Regions from separate parts of the Hahella sp. NBU794 genome, predicted to be linked through region 2. Evidence: riboswitches for the same ligand, from Rfam matches in the RefSeq annotation. Region 2 holds a riboswitch; the other holds the start of a gene.
What was found. Region 2 has a riboswitch for thiamine pyrophosphate ahead of thiC (phosphomethylpyrimidine synthase ThiC). Riboswitches for the same ligand answer to the same signal wherever they lie in the genome.
Positions count from the first base shown of each region.

Region 1 (12,222 bases), 1.8 Mb from region 2:
GATATACCACTAATACCTCTTCGGCCAAAGACTGGCTCTTCAGGAAATCGGCGATGGCGCCAAATGTGGTGGTTCTGATGTCGCCAGAATGGTCGGAGGTGCGAAACTCCTTCGCGATCAACGGCGCAAGCAGTCCTTTCAGCGGCCCGAGTTTGATCTCTTGCGGTTGGAACCATGCATGCTCATTGACCTTGATCTGTTTAATGCTGTCGGTTTGATAGATCGAGGCGAAAAGAATATCCAGCACATATTCTGTGCAGTTCTGATATTTGGTGTTGAACGGGTTGGACACCATTGAATAGTTATTGTTGTGAACGCTCTCCAAAATGCCTGACTCCAGGCTTTGCAGTATCCGCTGTTGCAAGGCCGGGGCAGGTATGATGACGCCAGCCTTCAAGACTTTGGCGCCGGAGAAAAAGTCGATGGGATAATCCATCGCCAAATGACTGCGACGGGGATTGTCATCGTCTTGATATAAATTGTGGATGGCGTATCCCTTCAGCGTCTCTCCCTGTTCTGTGGTGATGGTGGAGTAGACGGCGAGTCCGGTATGGGTGAATTCCACGCCTTCCGGGAGGTCCTTGCTGGGAACGCCCTGTCTGGCCAGCAAGAACACGTAGGCGCCTCGCGCTGCGGCGGTTTTCTCGACTTTTTTCGCAAAGGTCGCGATTTCTTCCGCTGTGAAAGGAGAGGGGCCTTCTTGTTGGCGACTCCCCGCGTAAGCGCTGGACTGAAATAAAAAGAGGCTTACGGTCAGCGCCACAAGCCGGACTAACGCAGCGAATGCGATGCGTGCTCCCGATATGGAGCCTGATGCGGACATAGTAAGCCTCTTGTGCGTTGACTTAGCGGGCTGCGACGGCGAGTGCGGGAGCCGGGCCTGCCGTCACGCTTTCGTCAGATACTTCCAGTTTTTTGCCGGTAGCGCTGTTCCACAGCGGCTCAGCGATCTTGGCGCTGGCTTCGCCGACTACTGCGATGGCTTTAAACGGAACCGCTGCAGCGCCTGACGCCAGTTTGACGCCGCCGGAGACGGTGTTGGTCGTCGCCTGCGCGGAATGCGTCGCAGCTTGAGAGAAATGTTGCATGCTATCCGCCGCGAAGCTGGTGGATGCAAACAGCAAACAGGCGCTTGCTGTTAACGTAGAGATCATTTTTATCGCCATAGCGTATACCTCACTTTCTTGTATTGCTGAAAAAGGTCGAGGACGCAAACGTCGCCAACCTCAAGGCCGAACCAGCATGAACCTGGGCTGAACAAAAGCGATAGTAAGTCAGGTAAAGTCGCAGGTTGTGGGCTCAAAAGTATCGTCATCCACGACTTTGACTATGGTCAAAAGGGGATAGCGTTGAGCTTTTCACATGGCGGAGAGGTTTTTATTCTATAGTGAACACAGGGCGAAATATCTTTTCAGAGGACGATCTATGACAACCAAAAATAAAGGTTTGACCAATCACGAAGTCACTGTTTGCTTAACGGGCGGAGCGGTGCTGGGCCCTTTCAAGGCGACCTGGAGCACGGAGGTGGTCAGTGATGTGAGAGAGTTGCTGAAAGACTACGACGCTTTCTTGCAAACCGGTAAACAAACGCGTTTTAAGTACCATTTGCATGACGCAGAGAAGCGTCTGTCCCACACACTGGTGTTGCACTTCACCAATGTCACCGGCATCTATGACTGCGTGGAATTAAGCGAAGGCTGAGCGCAGAGAGCGCTCAGGATTGGCGTACGTAAACCCAGTTGGTGGCGCCGTTATCGCAAACGATAATAGCGTCCGACAGACCGTTGCACTGATTGATATCCGATGGCAATTCTTTCGAATAGCGCGGCTGGATCGCCATGGCGGATTTATCCCGCTTCAGGAAGCCGTACATGGTTTCAAAACGATCTGAAAAACTCAGGTTTTGCTTTTGGATATCTTTGAAGGAGTAATAGAACTTGGTGAAGCTCATGGTGGCGTCGCCCAGGCCTATCTCCAACATTTTTGGGATGTAGACGCGATAGGCTTGAGACAGATAATCCTTCACCGCTGTTTCATTGGCGGGGTCGCCCTGGAAGGACGGCAGGTTTAATTTGTTGTTTTCCGTCAGAGCGCCTTGCTTCAAAAATTTGTTCTGCTTGTTGGTCGCCAGATGATATTGGTGAGAGCCGCAGGTTATCTGGTCCTTGTAGAGCAGGCAGTCGTTGGCGGCGGGAGCGCTGGATCGGGTGGCTGGTTGCGCATCCGCCTTAGGCTCCGGGCGAGTACTATTTTTGGAAGCGGTTGCGGGAGGCGTGGCGGCGGTTTCGGTTTTCCGCGGCTTCTGCGACTTGCCGGCGCCGGGCAGCGATAGTCCCAGCTTGGCGGCGGGGCGTTTAAGCAGCAGCGCCTGAATCTGGCGGTCGTTGCGGCGAAAATCTTCCAGTTTTGGCAGCGTGGCCCCTTCGCCTTTGTCCTGAATTTCGCAGTAGAGGCGCTCCATATCAGTGCGGGCCTGAGCCTGACAGTCCGCCAGACTGTGCGAACTGAACGCAGCAGCGCCAAGCAATACGGATGTTTGTGTAAGAGAGAGTATTTTATTTTTCATAGGGCGCTAGCATAGCGGATCGACGGGACTAAACTGAATAGGCCATTTTTCAGCCTGCCATAAGGCTACAATCGCTTCTCATATGCCTGGGCGCTGCTTGCCAAGATTTCATCTCTCCGCAATGGGATTTGTGCTAGCTTTGTAGGCGGCCCTGCCTTCCCGCTGGATTCAGGGATTCCCGTTCAATTACTTACCTGTCGAAAAGGATAAAACATGGCTTCTATCACCTTAAAAGGCAATCCGGTTGAAACCAAAGGCGACCTGCCTGCCGTGGGCTCCAGCGCGCCGGATTTTACTCTGGTCAAACCTGATCTGTCCGAGGCGACGCTGAAGGATTACGCCGGCAAGCGCCTGGTGCTGAATATTTTTCCCAGTGTGGACACGCCGACTTGCGCCACGTCCGTTCGCAAGTTCAACGAGAAAGCAAGCAAGAAAGACAACACAGCCGTGCTGTGCGTTTCCGCCGACCTGCCATTCGCCATGGCGCGTTTCTGCGGCGCGGAAGGTTTGCAAAATGTGGATAACGGCTCTGTATTTCGCAATGCCGAGTTCGGTGATCGTTATGGTGTAACGGTGATGACCGGTCCTCTGAAAGGGCTGCTGTCACGGGCGGTTGTGGTTATCGACGAATCCGGTAAGGTGCTGCATAACGAGCAAGTAGCGGAAATCGCCGACGAGCCAGATTATGAAGCGGCGCTGGCTGCGCTCTAAGCTGCTGGTAAGGCGTGTGAACGCCTGAGGTAAACGAGACCGGCGCGTTTAGCGCGCCGGTTCAAAGATTAAGCCAGTACTTTCTGAATCCACGCCGAAATATCGTGGATCTCTTCCAGACACACACTGTGATCCATCGGGTAAGTGCTGTACTCCGGCGCATATCCCATTGTCTGCAGATGGCCGAGGGCGGCCCGTCCCAGACTCTCCGGCACGACAGAATCCACCGTTCCATGACAAATACGGATGGGAATGTCGCGGTTCGCCGGGTCAGGCTTCAGACTGGCGACGGTGGCCAGATACGTGGAAAGCCCCATCAGGCCCGCCAGTGGTTTAGGGTAGGTCAATGCGGTCTGATAGGCGACTGCTCCGCCCTGGGAAAATCCCGCTACGATAATGCGGCGACTGTCTATGCCGCGCTCGATCTCTCTGTCCACTAATGCGCGCACCGCGTTGGCGGATGCTTGTAAGTGCGCCTCGTCCACTTTGCGTTCTATGTTCATTTCCAGAATGTCATACCAGGCCGGCATGACGTAACCGCCATTGATCGTGACCGGGATAGACGGCGCATGGGGAAAGATGAAGCGTACCGCCATGTCTTCGGGCAGACGCAGCTCCGGCACGATGGGGGCGAAGTCGTTACCGTCGGCGCCGAGGCCGTGCAGCATGATGAAGGCGGCGTCCGCGGGTTTATTGGGTTCAATTTCAATATGAGGCAGTAGTGCCTGAGTGGGGGCTAGGATAGTCACGTGATAGATTAACCGATGCTTTTTTCCAGGATGGATTGTTGTTTCATATGTTCGAAGCCAAGTTTGCCATAAAACTCCAGCGCTTCCAGCCGCACGGCGTTGCAACGCACGCGCAGTCGTTCGCAACCACGCGCCTGCAGCCACTCAGCCGCCGCCATCACTAATTGTTTGCCCACGCTTAAACCGCGTCCGTTTTCGTCTACGACCAGACTGATAATCTCGCCGAAGCATCCTTCAGCCAGTCGAACGTCCATACTGGCTTGAATGCAGCCGACGGCGACGCCGTCTTTTTCTGCGATGAAGGTTTCGCCGCCTCGCTCGGCGATCAGGGCGATTCTATCTGACGTTTCCTGAGGTGAGACGGCGTAACCCAATTGCGTCATTAAATGGGAGATGGGAGTTGCGTCGGCGCAAGAGGCCGCTCTGATATCGATTGTCAGCATAGGCGTAGTCGGATTCGCTAGGTTGGAGTCTGGCCCGAGCCGGGCGTCTGACGGCTGGTTGTGCGTCTAATATAGCCTGAAACGGGGGCGTAAAGAACTGTGGCCGATCTTGGCTTTGAGCGATGACGTTCTGATGACAACGGGCGCAGCTCATTTCAACGCCAGCCGATCCAGGCGCAAACGGTGGCGCTCGTCGAACAGACGCCAGATGGCCAGGCGGTTGGCGATCCAGGTTCCAAAGCCGGTGGCTGCGACAATCATCAGGAATATCATGATCTGATAGGCGACGGCGGTTTCCGGCGGACTGCCCGCGAGGATCTGCCCCGTCATCATTCCGGGAAGGCTGACGACGCCTGCGGTGGCCATGCCATTGATGGCCGGCGTCATACCCGCATGCAAGGCCTGTCGGCGTTGGTCTTGAATCGCTTCTTCGGCGGGTTCGCCGAGCATAAGGCGGCCTTCAATGAGATCTTTCTGGTTTCTGGCCCCGGCGGTGAGACGATCGAGGCACAGTGACACGCCGTTCAGGGTGTTGCCGAGAATCATGCCCAGCAGAGGAATGGCGTATTGCGGTTTATACCAGGGCTCCGGTTGGATAAGCGCCAGCAGGACAATCAATATCATGGAATAGGAACTCGCCGTCATGGCGAACAGACCGATGCGGAAAGTCCAGCCTTCCGTGAATCTGTGTTCTTGTCGCGCGCCGACTTCCCGTCCCGCCATGGCGGCCATAAACAGGCAGACCATAAGCACCCAGGGCAGCGAAGTCTGGGCGAACAGAAACTTCAGCGCCATACCGATCAAGCTCAGTTGTATCGTCAGGCGCGCGACGCCGATCAGTATGCCTGAGCTGAGGTCCGGCGCCTGTCGCCAGTTGATCCAGGCCAGACTGCACACCAGCAGTGCGCATAAGCCCAGGTCCCAGATGCTTAAATGAATAATGCTCATCATGCAGCCTAAAAATGGCGCTTAAACTTGGAAAGTGGGAGTGAGTTCGCTCAGCTCTCTCACTTTATCGTCAATGATATTCCAGAAGCGATTGGCCAGACGCAGACATTGCTCCTGATCGTGGCTGACCAGACAGATCGCCCGGCCAGGCTCCGCCAGATAGGCGGTCAGCATCCGCTCGACGCGCTCACGATTACGATTGTCCAGATTGGCGCTCGGCTCATCCAGCAGCGCGACGGCAGGCTCGCGCGACAGGGTGCGGATCAGGCCCAGGCGTTGACGTTCGCCACTGGAGAGACGGCTCGCTTCCCAGCCCGCCACATCAGGATTGAAACCGGCTTTTTCGTACCAGGAAGACGGCATGCCGGCGGGCATATGCTCTCCCACGGTAGGCAGCCACCAGCGGCATTCGCTGGGGGTGAGCATCACCCTGCGCCGCCACTCCGGCGCTGGAATCTGGTCGCAGGCTTCTCCGCGCAGGAAACAGGTTCCAGAATGCGGGTCCAGATCGGCGATAGCCCGTAACAGCAGGCTTTTACCACAGCCGGAAGGGCCGCTCAGAGCGACGCAGTCACCCTCGTAAAGGTGATTGGAGAAAGGTTTGAGAGAGCCTATGGCTAGGTCTCTAAGCGACAACAGCGGCATTGCGTCAACCTGCTCACGTCCGTGAGTATCACGAAGGTCTGCTGAAAATCAGGCCAGGGGAAATTGTTCGCTTACAGCTTGCGGCGCCTCATTGGCGACGGGGTGGAAGTGCTCCGCTAGGGTCGCTTTTAATTGCGCCGCTCAATAAAAGTCTATCGCAAAATTCGTAGAACGCCCGTAAAACTTTGTGGAATGATGGACGGTTTTTTTAGGCCATTTACAGACGTTTTCTAACTCCCTGATTGTTATTAACATGGTGACGATCATGACATGTTTATAACCTGGTGTTGAAACGTCGCGCGGCCGCTCACATCCAGAATACGGATCACTCATGAAAATACTGCTGCTATCCGCCTACGATGTAGACAGCCATAAACGTTGGCGACAAGGTTTGCTCAATGCGTTTCCTGAACACGATTGGGTTTCGCTCAGCCTGCCGCCTCGCTTCTTTCGCTGGCGCATTCGCGGGGCGCCGATCAGTTGGAGCCTGTATGAAGACGAAGCGCTGCGAGGGGCGTATGACCTGATCGTAGCCACTTCCATGGCGGACGTCGCCACCCTGCGCGGGCTGTATCCGAATCTGGCGGCGACGCCATTGCTGGTCTATTTTCACGAGAATCAACTGGCCTACCCCTGTTCCGGGGAACAGCACGACAGTATCGATCCGGCCATGGTGAATATCTACGCCGCACTGGCCGCCGACCGTGTGCTGTTCAACACGACGTTCAATCTGGAATCTTTTCTCGCCGGCCTGGAGAGTCTGATCGCCCGCTTGCCGGATGCAGTGGACGCAGAGTTGTGTCGCCGTATTCGCGATAAAAGCCAAGTGATTCCCGTTCCATTGGAAGACGAACTATTGCGCTTTCCGCGCGAGGAAAACGGCGATCAGCCGTTGACCATCGCCTGGAATCATCGGGTGGAATATGACAAAGGCGTGGATGACTTGCTGATGATTTTGCGGCGGCTGCGGGCGCGGACCCATGACTTTCAGCTCGTCTTGCTCGGACGTCGCTTCAGACAAGCGCCTCCCGCCTGGAGCCATCTGCAGGAAGAATTCACTGCGCATCTGCTATTCGATGATTTCGCGGAAAGTCGCGAAGCCTACTGGCGCTGGCTGAGTCGCGCCCATGCGGCGCTATCCACTGCGCAGCATGAGTTTCAGGGACTGGCGATGATGGAGGCGGCGGCGCTCGGTTGCGCGCCAGTGACGCCGGATCGCCTGAGTTATCCTGAACTGTTTCCGCAGAGTCGCCGCTATCAGGATATTGATGAAGCCGTTGATTTGTTGCTGGACGCCCCATCCGCGAGCCCTTGCGATATGAGCGAGTACGCGTGGGGCGCGTTGCGCGGCGTTTATGCAGATGTGTTGAGCAAGACCGCGGATCGACGGTGATGGCTCACAAGAGATTGCCTAAACGGCGCCTGTCTCCGCGTTGTCGAGATGAATCGCGCGGTGCGCAAGCCGGCTGACGTCCTCGCTTTGATGAGTGACCATCAGCAGAGTTTTGCCGAATCGCTCCGCCATCGTGCGGGTCCACTCTGTCGCGAGGCGACGGGTGTCCGCATCCAACTCTGAAAAGGGTTCGTCCAGTAGAATCAGCGGCTCTGGCCGCAGCATTGTGCGCAGCAAAGCGGCTCGCTGACGCTGTCCCCCTGAGAGGCGGCCGGGAAGTTTGTCCAGCTGGTCGGCGATTCCCAAAGCCTGGGCCTGGGCGGGGATTTCGGAGTGCATTGCAACGTCCACCCCCAGCTTCAAATTCGCCATGATAGTGAGGTGTTCGAACAGGTTGTAGTCCTGAAACAACATGGCGACTGGTCGCTGCTCCGGCGGCGTGTGGGTGAGATCCTTGTCTTCCCACGACAGGTGTCCTGCCTCCAGCGCGACAAAGCCTGCGATGGCCTCCAGCAAGGTGGATTTCCCCACGCCGCTGACACCTTGCAGGGCGATGATTTCCCCTTGGGCGACTTGCAGATCGTAATGCAGGGTGCGGGCGCCCCGTTTAATTTGAAGTGCGCGAATTTCAAGCATGACGGGGGGATTGTTTCTCCAGATAAAAAATCAGCAGGCCGCAGACGCCCAGGAACACCATGGAGGCCAGTGAGGCTTCGTCCAGGCGATAAGTGCTGGCGTAACCATAAATCAGCCAGGGCAGGGTAACGAAGTCCTGGTTGCCGAAAATAGAGTAAATCGCCACGTCTCCCATGGCCAGCATACCGACAAAGGCGGCGGCGGTGCGAATGGCCGGCGCCATATAGCTCCACTCAATGCGTCGGCGCTCCCGGGAAGTCAGTTTCAAGGAAAGAGACAAGCGGTGGTATTGGCTGTCGAAGTTCAATAGCGCGGGCTTCAGTTGCGATGCCGCGAAAGGAACGGTGATCAACCCATTAATCGCCGCCACCAGCCAGATGCCCCAATGATCCAGGTCCAGGTGCGGCAATAGCAACACAAACAGTCCAACGGACAGCACCATGGCGGGCACCGCCAGCGAATGCGAGGTGAGCCAGTCCAGCCACAGCGCGGCGGGGGATTGTTGCATGCGAGCGCGGCGATAGGGGCGCAGGGCGCTGTAGGCGAGGCTGATCGACAACACCGTCGAAACGACGCCCAGGCCAAGTGTGATCAGCAAAGGACGGCTTAGAGAACGCCAGAATTCCATATCCACGCCGCTATGGATTACCCGCGGCGTCAGCGCCAGCAGCGGCGCCAGTAAAAACAGCCAGCCGCAGGCGTAGAGCAGGCGATACGCCAACTGTTCAAGACGCGTCGCCGGCGGACGCAGTTGCGCTGGCGCTGAGGCGGGACTGAGCCAGGACACTTTGCCGCAGAACGACACCAGCAGAAACGCGGAGCCGGCGATTAGTAGCTGCACCCAGGCCAGCGCCAGGGCTTCAGAGATATTGAAGTCGTATTTCAACGCCTGATAAATGGCCACTTCCAGGGTGGTGGCCTTGGGGCCGCCGCCCAGCGCGAGCACTACGGCGAAGCTGTTGAAGCAAATGACGAAGATAAAACCCAGCAATAGCCAGGTGGCGCTGTGCGCTGCGGCCCACTCCAGTCGCCGGAAACGCTGCGCGCGGGTGAACTTGAGCTGGCGCGCCAGACGCCAGCTGGCGTCGGGAATGGACTGCAGACGCAAATACAGGGTGCGCACCGCAAAGGGCAGATTAAGGTAGATATGCGCGATCAGGATGCCGCTCAGGCCATACAGGTTCCAGTCGTCTCCCAATAATGGACTGAGACTGCCGGAGCGACCCAGCAGACTGATAATGCCGGTGATCACGATCAGCGTCGGCATCACGAAACAGAGCACGCACAGACTGAGAAACGCGCGCTTGTGCGTGCTGTCCTTGAGATAACTGAGCGCCAAGGCCATCGGCCAGGCCAGGACGACCGACAACGCAGCGCTCAACGTCGCCTGCAACAGAGTGAAGCGCAGGATCGCGAGAAAGTAGGGATCGCTGAAATAGCTCCAGTCGAACTCGCTGCGATTGAACCCAATCAGGCCGCCGAAGGCCAGGGCCGTTGCGGCGGCGACCAAACCCAGGGCGGGCCAGCCGGCCCATTTGCCTGAGGTGAATGCGCTCAGCTTCATCAAAGTACAACCTGCATGGAAAAAGCCGACCAGTTAAAACAACAAATAGAGATGGCGGCGCTTATTGAGCGACGGCGCTGCGCCATTCCTTGATCCATGTTTTACGGTTCGCCGCGATGTACTCCGGCGTCAACTCAATGGGCTTGGGCTGAATCAGCGTATCGAAAGCGCTGGGCAGTTTGACCCCCTTGCGGACCGGCAGCATCCAGTTTGTCACCGGGATGACTTCCTGCGCTTCCTGAGAAATCAGAAATTCAAGGAAGCGATTGGCCAGCGCCTTCTTCTCGCTATTCGCCGCGATGGCGGCGACTTCCACTTGCATCACATGGCCTTCGCTGAACAGCGCCGCCTTGTATTGCGATTTGTCCTCCGCCACCTGGTGATAGGCGGGAGACGTGCTGTAGCTGAGTACGTAATCCGCGTCGCCTTCCAGGAACATGCTGTAGGCTTCCCACCAGCCTTTGGTGACGGTGACGGTATGTTGCGCCAACTGTTTCCAGGCGTTTTCCGCCTGATCGCCATATGCGCTCTTCATCCACATCATCATGCCCTGTCCCGGCGTGCTGGTGCGCGGGTCCTGATAAATCACCGAGGCGGAGGAGTTCACCAGTTCTTGCAGAGATTGCGCCGGCTGCTTGATTTTCTGGCTGTCGTAGATAAATGAGAAATAGCCGTAATCGAAAGGTACGAAGTCTTTATCGCTCCATTTCAGCACTGGCGTCAGGGCGTCGAAGGCGACTGAGTGCGGCTGCACCAGACCTTCTTTGCGGGTTTCTTCTATCAATCCGGTGTCCAGACCCAGCACCACATCCGCTTTGGCGTTCTTGCCTTCGATGCGCAGCCGGTTAAGAATGCTGACCCCGTCTTCCAGGGCGACGAATTTAAGATCGCACTGACAGGCGGCTTCGAAGCTTTTTTCCAGCGCGGGACCGGGTCCCCATTCGCTGATGAAGGAGTCGTAGGTGTAGACCGTCAGCTCTTCCGCCGCGCTGGCGCTGGTGGCGAAGGTCGCGATAGACGCGGCGATAAGCGTACGGGCGACGCGAGATACGGATGCAGTGTGAAACAGGTTGTACATGGAGGCTCCTCTAAACAGCGAGGCGCGGAAGCGGCGGCCTTATCCAGAAAGCGGATTAGCCGGCCTCATTTCCTACGCCAGCATTAACTGGATCAGGTTCTACGGGTACACTCTCAGCCTGACTGGCGCGCATTCATGCGCAATGGCGCGTCGAATAAACGCAGTGGAGTCAGGCGCCCCGATGAGACTGCCCGGATTCTAACCAAAAGCGATGGGACAATCTACGCGGACGCAGGATATTTTGCAGTGAGGAAACTCTGTCTGCGCTGGCGTAATGCGAGTAAACCTTAACAAGGAGTCAAGACAGGATGGCGTTTACAAAGATGGAAACCGAGCGTTTAACGTTGCGGGTGGTGAGTCCGGAAGACGGTCCGGCGCTAAACCAGACAATCATAGAATCTCTGGATCAGCTACAACCCTGGCTGGACTGGATGACGCCGCCGCCGAGCGTAGAGGAGACCGCCCGCTGGTGTCGGCAGGCATACGCTCGCTATCTGCTGGAGGAAGAAGTGAATCTGATGCTGCTGCGCAAGGAAGATGGCGCGTTGGCGGGAGTGTGCGGTTTGCGTAAGGCCAACGCCGCTTTGCGTCATCATGAGGTGGGCTATTGGGGCTCGGCGCGCCTGCAAGGCGCCGGTTATATGACGGAGGGCGTAAAGGCGTTGGCGGAGTACGCGTTGCTTGAGCTGGCCGCCAGCCGGGTTTATCTGACCACGGACGAACGCAATCTCAGCAGTCGCAAACTGGCGGAGCGCGCAGGATTTCAGCTTGAAGGCGTGTTGCGCAACGAGCGCATGGATAACCAGGGACAGTTTCGTAACACCTGCGTGTACGCGAGAATTGCGGCGGGAAACTGGACTACCCATTAACCTGTCGCCTCCATAAACCTTTTACACCCATAAACCTTTCACACCCTTAAATAATGAGCACGGCATGAGCGATACCCCACAGTCAGAAGAGCCCACACAACGCCCGTTTGTTGCGGAGCGGCTGCGGGCGGCTGACGCCTTTCTGGGGGCGGGGATGGACTGGCGACTCATGCTGGCGTCAGGACACAGCAATATGTTGTTTCGAGCGCAGGGTCCGCAAGGCGATTTGGTGCTGCGTATCAACGCCAGCTTGTTACGCGCCTTTGGCGTTGACCGGCGACTTGAGGCGGATGTGCTGCGACTGATCCAGGGCGCTCGCTGGGCGCCGCGAGTGCTCTGTAACGCGTGGCGGGAAGGTTGGCTGTTGATGACGCATCATGGCGCCAGCCTGACCGAAGCCGGTGATCAGTACGTCGCCTCGCAACAGACCGTCGAGCAGTTACTGGCGTTCGTCGCAGATCTGCAGCGCATCACGGAAGGTCCTGCATTCGATTACCAGGCCCTGATGGCGCTCTATCGAGGTCGTCTACAGGAGCGCGCCGCTGCGGCTGCGCATCAGGCTTATCTGCAGCAACTTGAAGATGCGTTTTCCGCTATTCCCAACGACGCAATGGCGCTGA
Region 1 covers NZ_CP192738.1:5,269,724-5,281,945, reverse strand. Annotated here, with positions in the region: gene ACQYWX_RS23000 (DUF2145 domain-containing protein) at 1-823, opposite strand, end outside; gene ACQYWX_RS22995 (hypothetical protein) at 846-1,166, opposite strand; gene ACQYWX_RS22990 (hypothetical protein) at 1,426-1,701, shown strand; gene ACQYWX_RS22985 (hypothetical protein) at 1,715-2,566, opposite strand; gene tpx (thiol peroxidase) at 2,780-3,277, shown strand; gene ACQYWX_RS22975 (alpha/beta hydrolase) at 3,346-4,026, opposite strand; gene ACQYWX_RS22970 (GNAT family N-acetyltransferase) at 4,035-4,469, opposite strand; gene ACQYWX_RS22965 (ABC transporter permease) at 4,620-5,417, opposite strand; gene ACQYWX_RS22960 (ABC transporter ATP-binding protein) at 5,439-6,062, opposite strand; gene ACQYWX_RS22955 (tRNA-queuosine alpha-mannosyltransferase domain-containing protein) at 6,394-7,455, shown strand; gene ACQYWX_RS22950 (ATP-binding cassette domain-containing protein) at 7,474-8,091, opposite strand; gene ACQYWX_RS22945 (thiamine/thiamine pyrophosphate ABC transporter permease ThiP) at 8,084-9,655, opposite strand; gene thiB (thiamine ABC transporter substrate binding subunit) at 9,717-10,733, opposite strand; TPP riboswitch at 10,786-10,924, opposite strand; gene ACQYWX_RS22935 (GNAT family N-acetyltransferase) at 11,042-11,602, shown strand; gene ACQYWX_RS22930 (phosphotransferase) at 11,667-12,222, shown strand, end outside.
Region 1: it holds a riboswitch for thiamine pyrophosphate, as region 2 does, so the genes downstream of both, thiB (thiamine ABC transporter substrate binding subunit) here and thiC (phosphomethylpyrimidine synthase ThiC) in region 2, are expected to answer to the same signal.

Region 2 (12,222 bases):
ACAGCCTGCGGTATTGGGCAGCAGTTTACAGCCGCTGGAGCGGATGTAGTCCCAAATGACTTTGCCGTCCTGGTGCGCCGGATTCTGTCGCCGCAGGGACAATGTAATGATCTCGGCGCCGCTGGCGCGCACCGCCTCCAGCATGATGGCCGGCGACGGGTACAACGCCGAACCGATCAGCAGACGACTCGCAAAAGTTTCTCCATACAGAGACAGCTTATCCACGATTTACCTCCGGTGGCGATGGCCACCTGTACTTGTTTCAAGGCGCGTCAGCCACCCGCCACCGGGGCCACCACATCCACCAGATCTCCTGCGCTCACTTTGGTTTGCGCGTAAGCGGAGCGCGGCACGAACTCGCCATTGATGGCGACGGCGAAACCTACGCCCGCATAGCCGCATGTCTGTAGCACTTCAGATAGGGCGTCGTCGCGCACCTGGGTAGGTTCGCCATTCAACGTAATTTCGATTTCAGGCGGCATATTGTTTCTCGCTGTGAAATTGGTCCAGCACCTGCCCGACCACCACCGGCCCCAACAGATAGCCATGGCGATACAAACCATTGGCGCAGATCAGCCCCGGCTCTCGCGTCACCCTGGGCAGGTTATCCGGCAACGCCGGACGACAGTTGACGCTGGTCTCCACCACCCTCGCCTCCGCGAATGCCGGATTCAACGCATACAGAGCGCTGCTCAGCTCCAGCGTGGATTGCAAACTGATCGGCGACATATCCGCGCTTTCAATTTCCGTGGCGCCGATAATGATCTGGCCATTCAAGCGCGGAACCGCATATAACTTATAGCGGGGATGCATCAGACGAACAGGACGGTTCAGGCTGACTTCGGAAGTTTCAATGATCATGACCTCTCCGCGCACGCCGCGCAGTCCCGTCATATTGCGACTGGCGCCCAGGCCGCGTACGTCGATGACCCAGTCAAAACGCTCGCTGCCGCTGCTCCAATGCATACGGTGTGCGGAGCACTCCACCAGCGTGTCGGAAACCAGGCGAACGCCGCCTTGTCGCAGCGCGGCGAGCAGCGCGTTGAGCAACAGGCGACTGTTTACGTCGGCTTCCGAAGGCAGGTAAAGGCCCTGCTCAAAATGATCCGCCAGCCCCGGCTCCAACCTGGCGACGCCCTCTCGATCCAGCCATTGCAAGGCTTCGTCGGCGGGAAGTTTGGCGTTGAGGTCACGCTGAAACTGCGCCAGCTCCGCCTTATCCAGCGGGTGCGCCACCACCACCGAGCCCGCCTGACGATAGCTGGCCGACATGCCGGTTTGACGCTCCAGCTCGGCGATCCATCGGGGCCAGATATCCAGGCTGCGCATGCCCATGTGGTACACCTCTGGCTCTGCGGACACCAGCTCGCTCAGAGGCGAAATCATGCCTGCCGCGGTCCAGCAGGCGCCGCCGGGCCGCTCGAAGTCTCCAGCGTCAAACAGAGTGACCTCATGGTACAGCAGCGCCAGCCGCCAGGCGCACAAGCGCCCGAGCAGACCGCCGCCGGCGATGCCGATACGCAGCTTAGATTTCATGATACAGACGCCGCCCCGCGTCTTTGTACTTCTGCGACATCTCCTGCATGCCCTGCTCCGCTTCCTGCTGCGACGCGCCCTCAGCCTGCGCCTTCTCCGCCTCCAGTTTGGCGGAATAATCGCGTACATCCTGAGTGATTTTCATGGAGCAGAATTTGGGTCCGCACATGGAGCAGAAGTGCGCCAGTTTATGACCTTCTTTGGGTAGGGTTTCGTCGTGATACGCACGGGCGGTGTCCGGGTCCAGGGCGATATTGAACTGATCTTCCCAGCGAAATTCGAAACGCGCCTTGGACATGGCGTTATCCCGCAGCTGCGACCCCGGGTGGCCTTTCGCCAGATCCGCCGCATGGGCGGCGATCTTGTAGGCGATCAGCCCTTGTTTGACGTCGTCCTTGTTGGGCAGCCCCAGATGCTCTTTGGGAGTCACGTAACACAACATGGCGCAACCGTACCAGCCGATCATGGCGGCGCCGATGCCAGAGCTGAAATGGTCGTAGCCTGGAGAAATATCCGTGATCAGCGGCCCCAGCGTGTAGAAGGGCGCTTCTTTGCAGTGCTTGAGCTGCTCTTCCATGTTTTCCTTGATCATGTGCATGGGCACATGGCCAGGGCCCTCAATGATGGTCTGCACATCATGCTTCCAGGCGATCTCAGTGAGTTCGCCCAATGTGCGCAGCTCACTGAATTGCGCCTCGTCATTGGCGTCGGCGATGCAGCCGGGACGCAGTCCGTCTCCCAGCGAAAAGCTGACGTCATAGGCTTTCATGATCTCGCAGATTTCTTCAAAGTGGGTATAGAGGAAATTTTCCTTGTGATGCGCCAGACACCACTTCGCCATGATGGAGCCGCCGCGCGAGACGATGCCGGTCAGACGCTTGGCGGTCATGGGCACATAACGCAACAGCACGCCGGCGTGAATGGTGAAGTAATCCACCCCCTGCTCCGCCTGCTCAATCAGGGTGTCGCGGAACACTTCCCAATTGAGGTCTTCAGCGACGCCGTCGACTTTCTCCAGCGCCTGATAAATCGGCACTGTGCCGATAGGAACCGGGCTGTTGCGGATGATCCACTCACGGGTTTCGTGAATATTTTTACCCGTGGATAAATCCATCACCGTATCCGCGCCCCAACGGGTCGCCCACACCAGCTTCTCCACCTCTTCTTCGATAGACGAGGTCACAGCAGAATTGCCGATATTGGCGTTCACTTTCACATGAAAATTGCGGCCGATGATCATCGGCTCCGCTTCAGGGTGATTGATGTTACAGGGAATCACCGCCCGTCCCGCCGCCACTTCCTGACGCACGAACTCCGGGGTGATGTAACGGGGCGTGTTGGCGCCAAAGTTCATGCCGGGATGCTGGCTGCCCATGGCGTTCTCAATTTCCGCCTGCTCCAGAGCCAGATTTTCACGGATGGCGATGTATTCCATCTCCGGCGTAATAATGCCTTTACGGGCGTAATGCAGCTGGCTGACGTTGCCCCCGGCGCGCGCCTTACGGGGAGCGTGACGGTGTTCGAAACGCAGATTGTCTAGGGACAGATTTTGTTCCCGGCTTTTGGCGTAAAACGAAGACGAGCCGTGAAGATGTTCCGTGTCGCCGCGCTCATTGATCCAGGCTTCGCGCATACGTGGCAAACCGCGTCGCACGTCGATCTCGACAGCGGGGTCCGTGTAGGGACCGGAAGTATCATATACCCGCAGCGGTGGGTTCTGTTCCGTAGCGCCATCCTGCAAGGGCGTCGGCGTCAGCGTGATTTCGCGCATCGCCACCCGGATGTCGGGACGACTGCCTTCAGCATAGATTTTTTGGGAAGCGGGAAACGGTTGCGTGGACAGCGCATCCACCTGCGCCGACTCACTGAGTTTGCTGATTTTATTGATATCGATTGTGCCGCCCACAGTACTCTCCTAGTTGGTTGTATGGGGTAGCACCAGGGAGGAGAGAGGGCATCAACGTCTTGGTCTGCAATCGGGCCCGCGTCACAATGATGGAGCGCCGCTAAGAACTTTTGATGAACTACTTGTTTCCTACGCTGGTACTAACCAGATCAGGTTCTACGGGCCCCACTGTGTTGTGGTCTCAGCCTGTTACTCCAGGCACCCCGACAAGATGTGCCGATTAGTTTAGGCTTGGTGGCGGGTGGATGGCAAGTGGACGTGACCCAACACGCGTTAGGGAGAGAAGTCGTTCCATCGACTAAAAATAATATTTAAATACGGCTTCTACGCCATCACTGGAATAAGAACTGCTCCAACGCCGCTCATAGTCAAGAAAGATTGCATAGTCATCGCCAATGAACTTTGACTGCTTCAGATTGAAAGAGTGGTAGGCCTCGCCTGAGTCAAGCTGATTCCATACTGTCTGATAAGAGATGATGGATTTCATGTCGTATACTTCATTGATGATCATTCCTGCTTCTGGATTGAGGTACAAATAAGAAGTTCCATCTCCAAACCCGTACCCGCCCATCGCAAGGAAGTAAACGCTCATATCTCTGTCTAAGGCAAAGGTCATTCCGAGACCTCCGCTGATATTGGCTGCGCTATGTCGACGTATATGTTCGTCATAATGCTGCTCCAGCCCAACTTCCAGGCGGCCAGACAGGCCTCCCGTGAAGCTATCCCAAGGGATCAGAGATGAGACTGAATATAACTGAAACCTATCCAGTTTAACTTTCCCATCTTCAGGCGAGACCAGGAAAGAAAGATCCCCGAGCTTCAGTTCATTTTCACTGAAAAACTGCCGATTATCGTCTTCGATGCCATGAGATGCAGGCAAAAAGCCTACTCTAATGAATGCCTCATCACCGATTAACGCTAAACCGCTATACAACTGGCTGTCCTTTGGCGTTTTTACAGGGTTCTTATATTCCGAAATATCTATTTCGTAGACTTCCTCTTGCCTCGCTTTTCTCTGCTCCACTTTATCCGTTAGATTACGCCAAGAGCGCGCATCAATTAGGTCTGTTTCATGCAGGTAATCAGTGTAATAACCAGCAAGCTGAAGCATAAGAAAATCTTGCTCTGGGTTATCCGAATCAGGAAGGTCATTAATTTCATTATGCTCAACTGACTTCTTGACGCTATCGGCCACGCTACGAGGAAGACTCTCCTCCAGCATGCGAATTTTCCATCGGTTTGACGGCAATACTGAAACGTGGTCAATAATTCCCGCCTGATGCGCCTGCTTCACTACATCAAGCGGCGTCATCCATAGACCATCCATGTTCAATACGCTGGGATCAATAAAAGAAACCATAAAACTGGTTAGCGTTGCGCAGTTATAGTCGTGAAAAAAGTAATCCAGTTTTGTCTGCTTTAATTCCCATATGTGGTACTGAATTAATTTCCTTTGGAACTCAGTTGAATCCAGGCGATATTCCCAGACATTTCTCTGTTCACGCCTTAGATACTGATCCAGCTTGTCAGAGTATGGCGTTAGCGCAAAATAACCAGGTTTACCCACCACCAGGCTATCAAACATTATTTTAGGAACGTTAACGCCTTTCACTTCAGTAAAAAAGGAAACGCCATGCTCGACTATGCGCCCTTCATCATTCTTTCCGGAAATCTTTAGCAATATATGTCCCATCATACTTGATGGCTGCGACAGATTTTCAGATGAATAGACAAGATCTATATCATCAATTGGAGCGCGACTAATATATTCTTTCAGGCCAGAACAATTTTCTAAATTAGCAGTATCTATCGACAGTTTCTCGCCAAGCCAATAGTAGCGAGCAGGAAAGCGGCATATTGCCTGACTATCTCCTGAACTATTCAATAAATAGTTTATGGTAAGTACAAGCTCGTTCTTAGGATTAAAGTCTGATCCGGACAGTATAAAAGAATTATCATTAACTTTCGTATTGCCATCTTGAAAGTGAATCAGCGACTTCCAGGCAGGGTCCTGATAAAGCTCTTTTTCTAAGGCGAGGTCAACCACCTCTTTAACAGACGCGGCGAATACAGATGATGCTAAAAAAAGGGAAGCGATTAAGCCTCCCTTAAAAGTATTTTTCATCGCGAAAAATAATTATTTACAGCTAACAGTGATTGAATCTTGGTATTTCCACATTTTCTCAGTTGAGTAGTCAGTGGTGGAACCAAAAGCACCGCCAGACAGAACATTCACGAAAAATATCGGATCTACACTTTTAGTCATCACGGTTTCTTTGGCGCACTCAGATGAGTCCACAACGATGACTTTGTCTCTGTTCGCACGCTTTACTTCAACAACGCCAGGACCTTCAAAAGGAACGCCGTCGATAGTACCGGAGAACTTCTCTCCGCTCGTGGACAATACATTAACTTTCTGAGTGTCTTCGTTCAGGATAGATGCGCAACCTGCTGAGAAAACCATTGAGGTAAGAGCGATTGCCTTTACTGCCTTAACTAACATTTTAATTCCTCTAAAACTTTTCTTTTTCCTAACCCCATTTAAAAGGGGCGGGCAGTATACATAACTTGCTTTTTTGGGAATAGGTTAAGTTCTCACCTTTAAGCATCAGCTTTGTATATGTTTAGTTAATTCATTGATTTAAAGATGCATTTTATCGGCCAATCAGGCTTACCAAGCCCGCTTTTCGGCATTTCCGGTTAGTCGCTTTTCCTTAAACCAAAACACCGATTCTCTTGTGCTTTCTCCTGATTTATTTTCTTAAAAGCAATATTTATTGCCAATAAAAATTGAATTTAACTAGCTTTTGAGGAAACATGAGATGAATCCGACGCGGGCTGAGTTGAAGATTTCTGTCGCCAAGTTGATTGAAACGGCTTATTCGACAGACAAGGGACTGACAGCGAAGATCGTGCGTAGTCAGGGGCCGTTTAAGTTAGCGGTGGATCAGGATGGCAAGGCGACGCTGTCCGGTTCGGCGGGAGTGCTGACCTTCAGCGGCGAGCCGGCGTTAAAGGCGATTGGCGCCAAGATGAAATGGGTGAGCATTGCGTTCGCCAATGGCGAAGGGAATCTGATCAAGTACAACGCCACGTTCTCTATAGGACTTATTAGTATCACCGTAGGCGGCAGTTTTGATCTTGAGGCGTTAATTACTTCCTGCTCCGGTCTGCTGTGCCGCGCCGCCAAAGCCATGCAGCAACGTAATCACGCCTACGACGAACAACTACGGAACATCATGGGGAACTGAGCATGAAAATCTGGGGACTGATTCTATGTCTGCTGGCAACAGGATGCGCATCCGTTGGTGAGCTCGATCCCTTGTATCCGAATTATCGCCTGTACGCGGAGGCCGTCGACGCCAACGCGCTGAGCGCAGACTATCCGCTGTACTTTTCCCGGCGGGTCGTGGACCAAGTGGCGGGCGATCAGGCGGCGTTCGCACAGTTAGGATTCAAAGCCTACATGCTGCGGGAGCACTCCCATTCCGCCGCGGTTGGAGAGGATAGCGGCTGCCTGACGGTCAATGGCTACGGCATCGGCGGAGAGCCGTTAACGTTTTATCTGGCTTATGTGCAGGAAGGCGCCGAGTGGCTGATTGATGACGTGAATGTGGTGTTTCTGGAGCCGGAGCAGGCATTCGGCACCACCGCCAAATGCCCTGAGGAAACCCGCGTTAATGTGAAGAATTAGCCTATTTTTAACGCCTGACTACCGGCCTCCCTCGTTTTTAAAACGGAGAGGCCAGTCGCAGCTCCGTATTCTATTCAGAGCGCATTGGCGAAAAGGACATCACCGTACCGCCAAAATGAATTGACTTATAACGCGGCAACTCAAGGCGGTACTGGCCTCTCTTGAGTACGCCAAGTAAATCTTCGTTGTAATAATACGAGGAGCTGGGCATGATCAACCGACCCACTTTATTCCATGCGCCCGCTTCATCCAAATCATAAACTTTAAGATCGTAAATATACTCGGGACTATCGGCAATCAAGACTTCCTCTTCACCATCGTCGTCCAGGTCCACAGTTAAGGCGAAACACAATTGTTCCCGGCACAACTCCGGCTCTATGCTACGCTCAAACGCCGCCTTATCGGCTACGCCTTCGTTAAGCCATTCCACACCAGCCTGCTTCGAGTAAAGTTCCGCCAGGCGCTGTTTTTGCTCCCAGTCATAGTAATACTGGGCGCTCTCAAGCACGTCCAACCGTTGCGCCAAGACTGTCGCTTCCGCCTCTGACAACGCCCCTTCCTTTTCCGTCAACGCCCTGATTTGCGCCAGCTTCTCTTCACCTGATCGGCCCAGATGATAGCGAAACAATCCAAGATCGATGTCTTCCACAGAGATTTCACCGGCTTTCAGTCTGGCGAACTGATTGCTGGCGCTCACTTCCTGAGGATTCAGCCAGGGCGTCAGCGTAAGCAGCGCCACCCACACTGCGGAGAGAATGATCGGGGTATTCACCGAATTCAGCATCGCCCGCCAGGAGGTGCGTTTCGCCAAAAAGATAACGCTATAACTTAGCGTCAGGGCCAAAGCGAACACCACAAACAACGCGGAATAGTAACGGTCTGGAGTCAGACCATATTGTTCGATACGCTGATAGAGCGAGTACCCGGCCAACAGCGCGAATATAGGCAACAAGCCCACCAATACATAAATCCCCGCCCGTAGCCATTGTGGATACGGATTACGATCACCGCCGCAGAGCGCCGCTCCATTCAATGACACCACCGCCACCAGAATCATCGCCAGCAGCATGGGTGTGGAACGGCCAGTACTCCAGATCAACTCCAGACCCACAATCGGCAGGGTGACAGCGAAGGCGATCATGAACGCCGCCACTGGCGGCAGAATCGCGCGACATACGGTGGCGATCAGCCCGCTCAGCATGCTCAATAAATTTGGGTAGCGACACCCCAGACTGATGCCCAAGGCGAAAATGATCGCCGAGGCGGTCCATCCCACTGGAGGAGACTCAACAAAGCGGCCCGGCCCCTTAATTCCCAGGATATCGAACAAAGAAGCGCCCAGCATTGCAACCAACCAGTAGATGCCCACCAATAGCCCAGCAAACGCCAGAATAAACAGGTTTTCCCAATACTTGCGATACAGCTCCACACTGAGAATATCGCTCATAAAGCTCTGATTCTTCTGAAAATCACATTGAACAAAGGGCAGCAGCGCAAATAGCAGCGGCACGATTGTCACCCACCATGAGGTCACCAAACCTGAGGAGCCCTCGTAGCTACCGCCCTCTGGTTTGAAGGTGTTGGCGATTAACCAGATTGCGGACAACCCGATAGCGACAGCAATGCCCGCCGCCAGCGCCCAATTCGGGGCGCTCCTGCGTGTTCTGGCGGTAAACAAAAATGCGCCGGCGAAGACAAAAACGAAGGTTATCGCGACAGCCACGGCCTTCTGGGCCATAAGACCGTCCGGCCAATGCTCGGCGCCCAGCCAGGCGGCCACGCCCGTCGCTATACCAGCGAACAAAGTGGAGTAAAAGGGAAAACGAGTTTCTTGAGGGGTCATAATGTCCACGGCCAAATAAAATCTGAATCAGGATAAAGCGCCAGCATACACAGCAATACTGACTTTCGAGAGGTGGGATTATGGCGAATTATGGCGCCGCTACTTCATCCTCGGGGAGACGAATCGGAATACGACGCCCTGTTAAAGTTTAAGGCATAAAGGCGCGTAGCAAAGCGGGCTTCATTTCTTCCTTAAAGCGCTTATTAAGCTTCAAATCTGATGTGATAATCCGCATGAAACGCCCATATTTTTCTTCCACTTTCGCACCGTAATAAAACACGACCAAAGGCGCGTCATCCTCGTCATTGTATGCATTGTAGTAGGAATAGACCGTGTCTCTATCGTTACCCCACTCTCCTTCCATAACAGGCTTGCCCAAATAGGTGAAATTCTGACTGACCGCCTCTTTGAACCAATCTTCTATCGCGGCGCCTTCTAGCTCCACCATGGGCGAGAAGACCACTCTGAAGATTTCACCCTCTTTTAGTTCCTTCGGAACATAGTAACGCTCTTCGTTGAGACTGATCTGCATACGCCATTCATAGGGTAACTTCTCCGCCGGGCCTGATTTACGCATTGGAAACAGCGTTCCCCCCAAGAAAGGCTGCGTGCGGTCGTCATAACAAAAGCCGAAAAGGCTTCTGTTCGTTTCGCCATTATCGTAGGTCAGTTCCATGGCGTACCCATTCAAGCTGTATCGACCACGGTTATTGGAACCATCATTGCGTTTTTTCTGAGATGTGACGCCAACGCCAGGAGAGTTGCCACTGACAATTGAACTATCTCCGGTGTCGTCACTGTATGATGCGGCGTAAACACTGGTTCCTGTCGTCATGGAAGACATCATCCCGCTTGAGAACAGACTGGAGTAACCTTTCGAGAAGCCGCCGGCGCCGAGAAAAGTCCAACTGTTGGTATAGGAGCTACCTCCCCCAATCATGCCCATATTCACCATCGTGGTTTTCGAAATATAGCGATTCAGACGTTCGCCCATTCGCGCCGGCGCCAAATGTCGCCCCTTAGATAATGAACTCCACTCCTTCTTGCTGGCGGGAATTTTCACTTTATAGCTCTCTCCGCCGTCATCCTTCCAAATCCCCCAGCTATTGGAGTATTCCTCGCGAGACTTGGCGACGTCCAGATCTTCCGGCGGCACGGTCAGCCCTTTATAGGCAGTGCCATCTTTGAGTAACAGAATCACGTAGTCGTCGTAGGTGTCATCAATTCTGTTTTCAGTGAAGTCGCATACCAACGCCTCATATTTGTCAGGCAGCGAATACTCTGGCGCGGCGGCGTTATCGATGCGTTTTATTTCCGGTGGGGCGGCTTGGGTAGCGGGTTTGGCTGGAGGAGCCATGGGGGTTACACCAGATGTTGTTGTTTCAACCGGCGCGTTAGGCGCCGCCTGCGAGATCGCAACGCCCTTCAGGCGCTGCGGCAGCGTCTCTTTGATTACCTGCTGCATACCACTGGCGTAACGGGACACCAGCGTCGTCACGTCTGAAGATAAGATGCGCAGATACACTGCTTTGCCTTGTCCAAAGAACCCCATGTAATGCGCATAACGGAGTACGCCATCCTGCCTTTGCAGCGCATAGGTCGCCGTCAATACGCCGCCATTATTCCGCCTGGGTTCCGGCGCCGCCAATACTTCGCCCCACTTGCTGGCGTCCAGATCGATGCGCTTTTTGAACCACTGCGGATATTCGCTTTGTGGGAGCGTTTCCGCCAGGGCGACAAACATCCGGTAGTCTTCCTCAGCAGTTAAATCACCGGGTATAAATATCTCTTCCCCGTCTTCGACCAGGACAGACCAACCGTCTGGAGCGGCATGGCCGATAGATGCGAGAGGCATGAACGACAGCGCAAAGACAAACACCAGCAACCTACGTACAGTTTCGACGAAGCATGATGATTGCAATTTTCTAACCTCTGGCGACTATTGGCGAAAAGCTTCCTTGAGAGCTGGCTGCAGTTCCTTGGCATAACGTTGCGCCATAGCGGAATCCGACATTACAAGGCGAACGAAACGCCCGAACCGGCCCCTTGTCTTCGTGCCGTAGTACACCACATAAAGGTCTCGACCATTTTCCTTGAACGCATTGTAATACTGATAAAGCCCCTGCCGACCCGACCAATCTGCCATGAGTAGCGGATCACCGAGATACGACAGGTTTTCCGTCACGGTCTCTTTGAACCAGTCCTCCATCGAGCGCCCGTTTAATTCCACTTTCGGAGAGATCACCAGACGGAAAACTTCTCCTTCCTTGAGATCGCCGGGGACATAAAACTGGTCCTCATTTTCAGTGATCACCATTTTCCAGTCGACTGGCAAATCACGCTCGGCTTCAGACTCCTTCATCCAATACATCGTCCCCCCCAGGAACGGATCGGTACGGTCGCCGTGGCAAAATCCAAACAGCATGCGTTGTTTTTCGCCGTTATCGAAACTCAGATTCATGGCGTAGCCGTTCAGTTGATAGGCGCCCCGGTTTTTAGCGCCGTCTTTGTTGCCTCTGGTTGTAGAAGTCACCATCCCCGGCGCGATCCCGCCGGCCACAGAGCTATCGCCATGCTCGTCGCTTTTGCTGGAGGCGTATACACTCGTGCCGGTCAAGGCTGACGCCGCTCCCCCCGAGCCATGCAGGCTGGATGAACCTTTGGTGAAGCGCCCTGAGCCGTGAAAGGTCCAACTGTTGGTGTACACGCTGCTGGTGGCTGAGATACCCGCCATACCATGCGCATTCATGATGTAGATGTAACGGTTCAGTCGTTCCCCAATCCGCGCCGGCTCCAGAAGGGCGCTGCGCTTAAGCTCGCGCCAGTCGCCGCCGACCTTAACCTTGTAACCATCGCCGCTCTTCTTCCATACGCCCCAGTTTTTCGGATCTTCTTTGCGCGCTTTGGCGACGCCGAAATCTTCCGGTGGAACCGTCAAACGCTTGTAAGCGCTACCATCCTTAAATAACAGATAAACAAAGTTATCCACTTTGTAGTTGGAGTTGGAGATGCCCGTTGTGTAATCACACATCAGCGCCTCGTAGGTATTGGGCAAAGAGTAGCGAGGCAACGCGCCGTTATCGATTTTTTGAATATTCGTTTTTGGGGTTACATCCCTACTTTTAGTTGATGCAGGAAGGCTCTGGGCAGACTTCTGCGTGGTCACAGGCTGAGCCGGAGTCGCAGCGCCTGACTGACTGGCGACGCCCTTGAGCCGTAGCGGCAGATTTTCCTTCATTACCT
Region 2 covers NZ_CP192738.1:145,581-157,802, reverse strand. Annotated here, with positions in the region: gene ACQYWX_RS00680 (thiazole synthase) at 1-225, opposite strand, end outside; gene thiS (sulfur carrier protein ThiS) at 273-482, opposite strand; gene thiO (glycine oxidase ThiO) at 472-1,536, opposite strand; gene thiC (phosphomethylpyrimidine synthase ThiC) at 1,526-3,442, opposite strand; TPP riboswitch at 3,552-3,658, opposite strand; gene ACQYWX_RS00660 (DUF4105 domain-containing protein) at 3,741-5,567, opposite strand; gene ACQYWX_RS00655 (hypothetical protein) at 5,580-5,945, opposite strand; gene ACQYWX_RS00650 (hypothetical protein) at 6,265-6,693, shown strand; gene ACQYWX_RS00645 (hypothetical protein) at 6,696-7,136, shown strand; gene ACQYWX_RS00640 (DUF4153 domain-containing protein) at 7,207-8,979, opposite strand; gene ACQYWX_RS00635 (hypothetical protein) at 9,128-10,900, opposite strand; gene ACQYWX_RS00630 (hypothetical protein) at 10,919-12,222, opposite strand, start outside.